3 regions of the Kitasatospora sp. NPDC058444 genome follow, and region 3 is predicted to be linked to each of the others. Evidence: riboswitches for the same ligand, from Rfam matches in the RefSeq annotation. Region 3 holds a riboswitch; each other region holds the start of a gene.
What was found. A riboswitch is a leader RNA that binds a small molecule or an ion and turns the genes downstream of it on or off. The one in region 3 is predicted to bind cobalamin.
Positions count from the first base shown of each region.

Region 1: another riboswitch for cobalamin. It lies ahead of ACFWP2_RS26505 (cobalamin biosynthesis protein); the one in region 3 lies ahead of metE (5-methyltetrahydropteroyltriglutamate--homocysteine S-methyltransferase).
Region 2: another riboswitch for cobalamin. It lies ahead of ACFWP2_RS20785 (HoxN/HupN/NixA family nickel/cobalt transporter); the one in region 3 lies ahead of metE (5-methyltetrahydropteroyltriglutamate--homocysteine S-methyltransferase).

Region 1 is NZ_JBHXLL010000029.1:21,402-24,994, reverse strand. Features, by position in the region: gene ACFWP2_RS26510 (cobyric acid synthase) at 1-650, opposite strand, end outside; gene ACFWP2_RS26505 (cobalamin biosynthesis protein) at 647-1,660, opposite strand; cobalamin riboswitch at 1,768-1,901, opposite strand; gene ACFWP2_RS26500 (alpha/beta hydrolase family protein) at 2,245-3,351, shown strand.
Region 2 is NZ_JBHXLL010000019.1:31,415-35,007, forward strand. Features, by position in the region: gene ACFWP2_RS20775 (hypothetical protein) at 1-1,012, opposite strand, end outside; gene ACFWP2_RS20780 (ArsR/SmtB family transcription factor) at 1,137-1,520, opposite strand; cobalamin riboswitch at 1,603-1,816, shown strand; gene ACFWP2_RS20785 (HoxN/HupN/NixA family nickel/cobalt transporter) at 1,847-2,965, shown strand; gene rpmG (50S ribosomal protein L33) at 3,063-3,227, opposite strand; gene ACFWP2_RS20795 (M24 family metallopeptidase) at 3,529-3,593, shown strand, end outside.
Region 3 is NZ_JBHXLL010000075.1:3,925-7,517, reverse strand. Features, by position in the region: gene metE (5-methyltetrahydropteroyltriglutamate--homocysteine S-methyltransferase) at 1-1,418, opposite strand, end outside; cobalamin riboswitch at 1,581-1,803, opposite strand; partial or broken gene ACFWP2_RS38680 (hypothetical protein) at 1,835-2,104, shown strand; gene ACFWP2_RS38675 (SRPBCC family protein) at 2,559-2,858, opposite strand; gene ACFWP2_RS38670 (STAS domain-containing protein) at 2,932-3,593, opposite strand, start outside.

The DNA of each region.
Region 1 (3,593 bases), on a different contig from region 3:
CCGGTCAGCTCGTGCAGCATCTCCAGCCCGGGCGCGAGCAGCCGCGCGTCGCCGCGGAACTTGTTGACGAACCAGCCGGCGACGTGCCGCTGGTCCTCCGCCGACAGCAGCGCCAGCGTCCCGTACATCGCCGCGAAGACCCCGCCGCGGTCGATGTCCCCGACCACCACCACCGGCAGGGCGGCGGCCGTGGCCAGGCCCATGTTGGCGATGTCGCGGTCGCGCAGGTTGATCTCGGCGGGCGAGCCCGCGCCCTCGCAGACCACCACGTCGTAGCGGCGGCGCAGGTCGGCCAGGCACTCCAGGGCGCGCTCCAGCAGGACGGGCTTGCGCTCCCGGTAGTCCAGCGCGCCCACCTCGGCCACCGGCCTGCCGAGCAGCACCACCTGGCTGCGGCCGTCCGCGCCCGGCTTGAGCAGCACCGGGTTCATCGCCGCCTCCGGCTCCACCCGGGCGGCCTGCGCCTGCATCGCCTGGGCGCGGCCGATCTCGGCGCCGTCGGCGGTGACGAAGGAGTTGAGCGACATGTTCTGCGCCTTGAACGGCGCGACCCGTACGCCCTGGCGGACGAGCCAACGGCAGATCCCGGCCGTCACCACGCTCTTGCCCGCGTCCGAGGTCGTCCCCGCGACCAGCAGCGCGTTGCTCATGCCCGTCCCCTCTTCCTCAGCAGCGTCCGCAGCAGGACGTGCCCCGCGACCGTCGTACCCAGCGCCAGTGCGCCCACCCGCCGGGAGAGCGCGCAGGCGCGCTCGATGTCGTCGACCGTCACCGGCCGCAGCTCCGCACCCAGGACGGGCCGGTGCTCCTCCCGCTCGCCGTACCGCAGCGTCCCGCCCAGCCGGACGCCCACCGCCCCGGCGAACGCCGACTCGGCCTGTCCCGCGTTCGGGCTCGGATGCGCGGAGCCGTCGCGCCGCCAGACCCGCCAGGCGGTACGGGGCTCGGGCGCGGCGGCCACCGTCAGCAGCGCCGTCAGCCGGGCACCGGGCCAGCCCGCCAGGTCGTCCAGCCGGGCCGAGGCCCAGCCGAACCGGGCGTAGCGCGGCGAGCGGTGGCCCACCATGGCGTCCAGGGTGTTGACGGCGCGGAAGGCCAGCAGGCCGGGGGTGCCGGCCAGGGTGCCCCAGGTCAGCGCGTTCACCACGGCGTCGGCGGTGTTCTCGGCCACCGACTCGACCACCGCCCGGGCGATCTGCTGCCCGTCCAGCGCGCTCGGGTCACGCCCGCACAGGTGCGGCAGCCGCTCCCGGGCGGCCTCGAGGTCGCCCGCGGCCAGCGAGCGGCCGATGGTGCGCGCCTCCCGGGTCAGCGAGGTGCCGCCGAGCACCGTCCAGGTCGCGGCCGCCGCCAGCGCCGCCCGGCCCAGCGGGCGCCGGCCCACCGTACGGTCCAGGGCGAGCGCGCCCGCCGCGACCGCGCCCACGCACAGCGCCGTGTACCCGGCTCCCGCGCCGCGGTCGTCGCGCCACAGCAGGCGCTCCAGCCGGGTGGCGGCGCTGCCGAAGACGGCCACCGGGTGGCCCCGGCGCGGGTCGGCGAAGCGGGCGTCGGCGGCGTAGCCCGCGGCGGCGCCGAGCGCGAACGCGGCGGCGCGGACCGACGGGCCCGGAGTTCGGGCCGGTCTGCGCGAAGAGGTGGAGGGCGCGAGCGCGGTCATCGGGCGCACGACGGAAGGCGGCTCGGTGTCCGGCAGGGCGGGGCAGCCTGCATCGCGTGCGTGTCCTCACTCAGGGTCCGCGCCCTGGATCGACGTGACGGGGGCGAGAGTCTCCTGGCTTCCGGGTCGGACGCACTCCCGGAGCCTTCCAGCGGCCGTCGACGGCCCGCCGTGGCGATGTTCCGAGCGTGCTCCCCGGTGACAGTGGCGGGACCGCGCCGGAATTCCACCGGCTTCCTCTCCATGCCTCCGTTTGGCCCCAGGATCCCATCACGCGCCCGAACCGGGAGTCAACCGAGGTCACGGAGGGGTTGGTCACACGCGGGCAGTGCTGACGCCCCGTGGGACGCCCGCACCGCCCCCGCACCGTTCCGCCGCCGGGCCGGCCGCACCGCCCCCCGCGTCGCCCCCGCACCGCTCCCCGCCGCCGGCGCCCTCACCGCCCGCTTCCGGTACCTCCTGGGCACCGTCGGGCCGCCGCCCGGGTGACCCGGACGGCCCAGCCGGGTGGCCGGGCGGGTGGGGCGCCGGTGAACTGGTGCTCGAACACCGTCCGGTCCGTCAGCAACAGAGCGGGGAGCGAAATGCGTTGGGGAACCGCCGCCGTCGTGGCGGCCGCCGCGGTCGGGGCCGCCGTGCTGGTGATCGGTCGTCGGGCCTCCGAGCGGATGGTCCGTCCGGAGACCACCGTCCAGGAGTCGGGGCCGGTCCTGGTCCGCGAACTCGCCCCCGGCCGGGTCACCTTCACCCGCGCCCCGGAGAGCCTGCGCCCCGGCCGCTGGGCGGTCGAGTGGGCGGACGGCGGGCACGCGGTCGTCGAGGAGGTCCTGCACAGCGACGAGTCGGGTGTCACCCGCCGGCTGGTCCGCGCCGACCGGGGCACCCTCGCCCCCGGCACCGAGGTCCGCTTCACCCCCCGCGTCCACCTCGGCGACCCCACCGGGGCATTCGGCCTCGCCTTCGCCGACACCACCGCGGACGGAGAGCTCGGCGCCCTTCCCGCCTGGCAGCTCGACGGCAAACGCGGCACCTGGGTGATCCTGGTGCACGGCCCCGAGGCCGACCGCCAGCAGACCCTCCCGGTGCTCCCGGTCCTCGACCGGCTCGGCCTGCCGGCCCTCGCCGTCACCTACCGCGGCGACGACGGCGCCCCCGCCTCCCCGGACGGGCTCAGCCACTTCGGCGAGACCGAGTGGCGCGACATCGAGTCGGCGGTGCGGCTGGCGCTCGACAGCGGCGCGGGCCGGGTGATCCTCTACGGCTGGTCCCTCGGCGCGACCATGGTCCTCCAGACCGCGGCCCGCACCGCCTGGCCGCACGCCGTCAGCGGCCTGATCCTCGACTCGCCGGTGCTCGACCTCCCGGCCTCCGCCCGCCGGGACGCCGCCCGGGCCGGCTTCCAGGGCGTCGCCGCCGAGCTCGGCGCCCTGGCCGCGGAGGGCCGCACCGGGGTCGACCTCGCCGACTTCGGCCGCATCGCCGCGGGCACCGACCTGCGGGTGCCGACCCTCCTCCTGCACAGCCCCGAGGACCGGATCGCGCCCTTCGGCACCGCCGAGAAGCTGGCCGCCGCCCGTCGTGACGTGGTCAGCCTCCAGCCCTTCCCCGGGGCCGACCACGCCACCCTCTGGAACACCGCTCCCGACCGCTACACCGAACTCCTGCGCCGCTGGCTCACGCCGCTGCTGTAGGGCGATTCCCATCGGGAAGGACCCGAAGGCCCGAAGGCCCGAAGCTCCGAAGCCCCGAAGCCCCGCGGAACCCGCGGGCCGCACCCCCGCCCCCCTCCTCCTGCGGGCGTTTCCGGTGGGTCCCCGCCGGCCTTTTCCGGCACGCTTCCCCCCGTCCACGAATGAACGTTTCCCCCATTCCGCCCGCGGCGCGCGAGAAGTCGGCCGGTCCGACTTCTCGTGCGGCACGATCCCCCCACCCC
Region 2 (3,593 bases), on a different contig from region 3:
GTTCCAGCTGGGCGGCGAGGTCCGCGTCCGGGTCGAGGGCGGGTGCGGCCTGGCCGAAGGCGTAGCCGGGGGAGTGCGGGTCGAGTTCGGCGGCGCCGGTGGCGACGAGCAGGGTGCGGTGCTCCAGGGCGGCGCCGTAGACGGTGACCGAGCCGTGGTCGCCGATCACGCAGTCGGCGGCGACCAGCGCGGCCTGCCAGCCCTGGTGGGGCGGGATCAGGCGCAGGCCCATCCGGCGGGCGTCGTCGAGCAGTGCCTCGGGGTCGTGGCGGCTCCACACGTTGGGGTGCAGGACGACGGCCACCGTGTACTCGTCGGCGGGCAGTTGGCGGACCAGCCGCTGGGGCAGGTCGGGGTGGCGGCCGAATAAGGAGTGCTCGCTCCAGGTGGAGCTGACGACGACGAGCCGTCGGCCGTCGACGGCGCCGAGCGCGGTGCGGTAGGCGTCCCGGGAGCGCCGGCTGGCGAGCATCCGGTCGAAGCACGGGTCGCCGACCACCCGGGCGACGTCCAGCGCCTCGGGGCAGGAGGTCCGCAGCCGGTCCAGCTGTTCGGGGTGGGAGAGCCCGAGGACGTCCACGAACACCCTTCCGCGGTGGGTGAGTTCGTTGCGGGACAGGCCGGCCGAGCTGACCGTGTCGCCGGTGGACTCGGTGACCAGGCGGTTGTAGCCGGCGCCGTGCGGGAGGACGACGAGGCGGGCGTCCAGCCGGTGCATGGAGGAGTGGACGGCGCAGGCGACGGCCAGGTCGAAGCGGCGGCGGACGGCGTCCTCCCAGTCCAGCACGGTGAAGCCGGGCAGGCCGTGCAGGTACTCGTCCAGGGCGCGGTCGGCGAAGGCGGAGCCGGGGTTGACGGTGAAGTAGCGCTCGACGCCGTCCGGGCTCAGCAGGGTGAGGACGTCCAGGACCCGGGTGGCCGAGGTGAGGGTGCGGGCGACCGCCAGCACGCGGGCCCTGACCGGTCGGGTGTTCCACCGGTCGGCGGGCCAGGCGTGGGGGTGGGACGGCACACCATGATCGTACTCATCCGCTCCGCTCGCGGCGCGGTTCCGAGTGCCGGTCAGGGGATCGGGGGGTCAGCGGGTCGGTCCGTGGCCGCGGGTCGGCGGGTCGGCGGGTCGGCGGGTCGGCGGGTCAGCCGGTGGCCGCGGTGGGCTCGTGGTGTTCGGCGGCGGCGCACTCGTCGAGGAGGGGGCGCATGGCCTCGTCCACGAGCCGGTAGCGCACCACCCGTCCGTCCCGGTCGCCGGTGACCACGCCCGCCGTGCGGAGCAGCCGCAGGGCCTGGGAGACGGCGGGGTCGCGCATGCCGGTGGCGACCGCGAGGTCGGAGACGGCGAGCGGGCCGGCCCGGTGGAGGGCGAGCAGCAGGGCGAGCCGGCCGGGGTCGGCGAGCAGGGAGAACCGCTCGGCCCAGGACCGGACGTGGGCCGGGTCGCCGATCGCGGCGATGGCCTCGCAGACCCGGTGTCCGTCGATGGTGCGGTGGCCCGCGCGGTCGGCCGGTACGAGATGCATGGGGGCATTCTCGCAGGCGGCGGCCTGTGATCCTGGACACCTGCGCAGGTGCGCAGCCTTGCACGGGTCGGGGCGCGGCCCCTACGGTGTTCCCCGCCGTGGTGCTCGGGAAGACCGGTGACGGACCCTCAGGGGTCCCAGCCCGGAGCGGCCCTCGCCACTGTGATCGGGTCGTTCCTTCGTCCGCGGAGGAGCGTCGTCCGTACCCATCGAGCCACTGGGCGCCTCCCGCGCCTGGGAAGGCGGGTGCGGGCGTCCCGTAAGCCAGGAGACCGGCCACGGCATCTCACGAGGTTTTCCACGAGGTGCTGGAGCGTGATCCGCAGATGACCCTGCCCGAAACCGTTGCCGCCGGGGCGAAGCCGGCCCCCTCCGTGCTGCCCAGCTTCAAGTGGCGGCGCGAGGACACCGTCCGAACGGCCGGGCTGATGGCCGTGATCGTGGCCATGCACGTGGTGGCCTTCGGCACGCTGATCTTCCTGGTCGCACCCGAGAAGTACGCGGTCGGTACCCAGGTCTTCGGGGTGGGCCTGGGTATCACCGCGTACACCCTCGGCATGCGGCACGCCTTCGACGCCGACCACATCGCGGTGATCGACAACACCACCCGCAAGCTGATGGCGGACGGCAAGCGGCCGGTCTCGGTGGGCTTCTGGTTCGCCCTCGGGCATTCCTCGATGGTGGTGCTGATGGCCGCCCTGGTGGCGGGCGGGGCCCAGCTGGCGAACACGCTGATGGACGACGAGTCGGCCACCCACAAGTGGCTCGGCGTGATCGGGACGACCACCTCCGGCGTGTTCCTCTACCTGATCGGCGCGCTCAACCTGGCCGCGCTGCTCGGCATCGTCAAGGTGTTCCGTTCGATGCGGGCCGGGCAGTTCGACGAGAAGGAGCTGGAGACGCACCTCGACTCGCGCGGCTTCATGGCCCGGGTGCTGAACCGGGCGACCCGTTCGATCACCCGGCCGGGGCAGATGTTCCCGGTGGGCATGGTGCTGGGCCTGGGCTTCGACACCGCGACCGAGGTCACCCTGATGGTGATGGCCGGCTCGGGCGCGGCCTCCGGGCTGCCCTGGTACGCGATCGCCTGCCTGCCGCTGCTGTTCGCGGCCGGGATGAGCCTGTTCGACACCCTGGACGGGACGTTCATGAACTTCGCGTACCAGTGGGCCTTCGCCAACCCGGTGCGCAAGGTGTACTACAACCTGACCATCACCGGGCTGTCGATCGCGGTGGCCTTCGTCATCGGCACCATCGAGCTGGTCGGGGTGCTGCACGAGAAGCTCGATCTGACCGACCCGGTCAGCGGGTTCATCGCCGACATCTCGCTGGACAACGTCGGCTACGCCATCGCCGGGCTGTTCGTGGTGGTCTGGGCGGTGGCGATCGGCTACTGGAAGCTCGCCCGGGTCGAGCAGCGCTGGACGCCGGACCAGCAGGCCTGAGCACGCGCGACGCGCCGAACGGCGCCTCCCCGGGGTTCGGGGAGGCGCCGTCGTCCGTTCTCCGGGACTCCGCGGAGGAGTCCTCCCGGGTCGGGGTTCAGCGCTCCTCACGGAAGTCGACGTGCCGGCCGGCGGCCGGGTCGTACTTGCGCAGGACCAGCCGGTCCGGGTCGTTGCGGCGGTTCTTGCGGGTCACGTACGTGGAGCCGGTGCCGGCGGTGGAGCGGAGCTTGATCACCGGGCGAAGTTCGCTGCGGGCCATCGGGCGTCCTCCTGGGGGCTGGGGGCTGGGGGCTGGGGGCTGGGGGCTGGGGTGTCGGGCTGGGGCCGGGGTGTCGGGCCTCGGCGTCGGATCGAGGCCGTACACCGAAACGGATGTCGTTTCCATCTGGCGCCACCCGCTCCAACGCGGGCCCGGTCCGGCCCATTCCCGGACTGCGGGGCGGCGGGGCGGCGAGGGCGGCGGACGGCGCGGTCGCGCAGGGGGGCGCGCAAGGGGTATTGGGGGTTCTGCCGGGGGTGCTCGGCGGGCGCTTCGGGCCGGGGGTTCGTAGGCTCGACGCATGGCGGATGCGTACGCGGGGCGGCGGGAGCGGGTGAGGGAGCACTGCAGTGCGGCCGGGGCCGA
Region 3 (3,593 bases):
CGGTAGGCCGGGGCGCCGATCCGACCCGCCGTCAGATCGGCCCGGGCGGTGCGCAGTTCGGTGGTCTGCGGGAAGGAGCCGATGGTGGTGGTCGGCAGCAGCGGCAGGCCGAGCCGGGCGCGCTGGGCCTCGGCCCGTACGGGGTAGGGCTGGGCGCGGCGGGTGTCATCGGCGGTGACGGCGGCGGCGCGGGCACGGACGGCGGGGTCGCGGGTGATCGGGGAGGTGGCGCGGGAGGCGAGGTCGGCGCGGTTGGCGGCGAGTTCGGCGGTGATCGCGCCGGTGCCCTCGCGCAGACCGCGGGCGAGCAGCGCCGTCTCGGCTGCCTTCTGCTTGGCGAAGGCCAGCCAGCGGGCGATCTGCGGGTCGATGTCGCGTTCGAGGGTTGCGTCGATCGGCACGTGCAGCAGCGAGCAGGAGGGCGCGACGTCGACCCGGTCGGCGAGGCCGAGCAGGGTGGCCAGGGTGGAGAGCGACTTCTCCAGGTCGTTGATCCAGACGTTGCGGCCGTCGATCACCCCGGCGACCAGCCGCTTGCCGGGCAGTCCGCCCACTGCGGCGAGGTCCTCCAGGTTGGCGGCGGCCGGGCCGGTGAAGTCCAGGGCCAGGCCCTCGACCGGGGCCTTGGCCAGCACCGGGAGCGCCTCGCCGAGCCGGTCGAAGTAGCTGGCGACCAGCAGCTTGGGCCGCTCGGCGAGAGCACCCAGCTCGCGGTAGGCCCGGGCGGCCGCGTTGAGCTCGGCCGGGGTGCGGTCCTGCACGAGCGCTGGCTCGTCCAGCTGCACCCACCCGGCGCCGGCGGCCCGCAACTCGGCCAGCAGCTGGGCGTACACCGGCAGCAGGCGGTCCAGCAGGGTGATCGGCCGGAAGTCGGCGGCCACCCCGGGCGCCGGCTTCGCCAGCAGCAGGTAGGTCACCGGCCCGACCAGCACCGGCCGGGCGCGGTGGCCGCGCAGCAGCGCCTCGCGCAGCTCACCGACCGCCTTGGCCGGGTTCGCGGCGAACACCGTGTCCGGGCCCAACTCCGGCACCAGGTAGTGGTAGTTGGTGTCGAACCACTTGGTCATCTCCAGTGGTGCGACGTCCTGGGTGCCGCGTGCCATGGCGAAGTAGCCGTCCAGCGCATCGGCCTCGACGGCCTCCCGGTGGCGGGCCGGGATCGCGCCGAGGGCCACGGTCGTGTCCAGCACGTGGTCGTAGAGCGAGAAGTCCCCGGTCGGGACCTCCGCGATGCCGGAGTCGGCGAGCTGCTGCCAGTTCCCGCGGCGCAGGTCGGCGGCGGTGGCCAGCAGGGCGTCGGCGGTGACCGTGCCCTTCCAGTACCCCTCGATGGCCTTCTTGAGCTCCCGGCCCCGGCCCTGGCGGGGGTAGCCGTACACGGTGGCCACGGACGCCGCTGCTGCGGACTTCGTCGTCAAGGGACTCTCCTTCGCGAGTCTGTCTCCTCAAGTACCCGGGGACGGGCGAGGGCGCGAAGGGATGACGAACCGGGCGGCGGCCGTCACGAGACGTACGGGCCTGATCCGCCTGGTATGGTCGCCGACCCGCCCACGAGGTCACCGGATAGCCGCAACGCAGGTCGTCTGCGTGCGGGCAGTGGCAGGTCTTCGGACTCGCGGGCACGCCCACCCCATGAAGGGCGGACACCTACTGGCCGTCGCTTCCCAGACCCTCCCGGGCCCAGTGCGTATGACGGCGGTCGTTCCCACTCACCGCTGCGGGGCAGTCCCGGATTCCCACCGGGTTCCCTCTTGCGACGCGCCTGCCTGGCGGACAGGGCGAACCAACTGCCTGATCAGCTTATGCGCAAACAGCCGGGACTGACGCGGAGATCATGGAACATGTCCGCATGATGAGACCCCGTCGCGGCTGGCGGCCGACGGTCAGGTGCGCGGCGAGGTGCCCGGCGTGCGTGGCAGGGCGCGGCGCGAATGTCCGCGATCATCGCCGCCGGAGCCGACCACAACCTCGCCCTGGTCGGCCCGCCGAACAGCAGCACCAAGCCGACCAGCGGCACTGCGCGGTCAAGGCCTGGGGCTACAACGCCACCGGCCAGCTCGGCGACAACAGCACGATCAACCGCAACACCCCGGTCGACGTACAGGGCGGCTGGTCCGGCGGCGTCTCCCGGATCGCGGCCGACGGCAACCACAGCCTGGCTATCACCGGCAGCGACGACAAGCTCAGTGCCTGGGGCTCCTGGAATGGGCGGGGAGGACCGACGCCTGATCAGTCGTCCGTCCGGCTCGGCAGGTCGAGGACACCATGCGGGTCAGCTGTCCACGACAGGGCATTCAGGAGCTGCGCGGGGTCGGTCCGCCCGGGGTCGGGAAGTCCCGCATCCGCTCGGCGGCCGAGCGCCCGGGAGGCGGCAGGCGGTCCCCGGGGCGTTGAGCGGGCGGCTGGTGGCGGGCCGGCCGGTCGAGGCCTCCTTGGTCTCCCGTGCCCTGGCCGCGAGGTCGCGCGGTTCGGCCTCGCGGCCAGGGCCCGTACGGCCGGGAAGAGCCGCGCCTCCTCGTCGCCGGCGTGCCGGATCGCCAGGACCTTGCCGTGCCGGGTCATGTCTTCTCCTGGTCCGAGGGATTCCTCGGGTGCGCGAACGCGTACCCGGGCTCGGCGGGCACCCGTCGGGCCCGAGGCCACGCCGGATCGGAGGTTCCTGATCCGGCATGGCCCCGGGCCGTCGACCGGCCGTCGGGACCACCGATGCTGGTCCGCCAGTGGTTGTGACGGTCGTCCAGCTGGGTCACCGAGTCGACGCCCTCCATGAAGCGCGGGAACTCCTCGAACAGCGTCCACTGGTTGTAGGCGGTGTGCACGGGGACATCCACGTCCACGGACTCCTTCACCATGCTCATCCGGGTCTCCTCTCACGGTGCGTCCGGGGCATCCCGGCCGCACCGTGCGCCTGCCCCAGCACCGCCGGCCCAATCATGTGTCCCGGAGGGCATCCTCGATGGTGGCGTGGACGTCGAACAGCCCGGCGGTGTCGGTGAGTTCCAGGACCCGCAGCGTCCGCCTGGACGGAGCGACCAGCACCAGCCGGACTCCGTCCGCCAACGCGCGCCGACGGGCACCGAGAAGCAGGTTGAGGCCGGTGGAGGTGAACAGCTCCACACCCGCCAGGTCGACCGCGAGCAGGACGGGACGCCTACCGAGCGCGGCGTCGAGTGCCCGGGCCGCGACGGGCTCGCTGTCCAGGATCATGTCGCCGGTGAAGGAGCACACGAACGCGCCACCGACCCGGACGGCCTCCGACGTCAGACAGGGCGGGACCGCCTCCTCCTCGAGCGGAGGGCTCGGCGACACGGGCACCCCGGCGCCACTCTCGGGGGCTTCCCGCTCAGCTCCTGCGGAGGCGATGCGCTCCAGGTCACGCCACAGATCGAGCGCCTGCTCGCGAAGGCCTACGGCAGTGCGTTCGCCGGCTTGGAGCGACACCAGGTAGGCGTCGATGCTTGTGATCGAACGGCACACCTGCCGGCGCAGTGGTTCCGCACAGGCGCAGACGCCCTGTTCACCGGCCTCGCAGGGCGGGCCGAGGCGTTCGGCCAACACGGATCCGAGCCGTTCCAGCCCCTGCCTGCTGATCG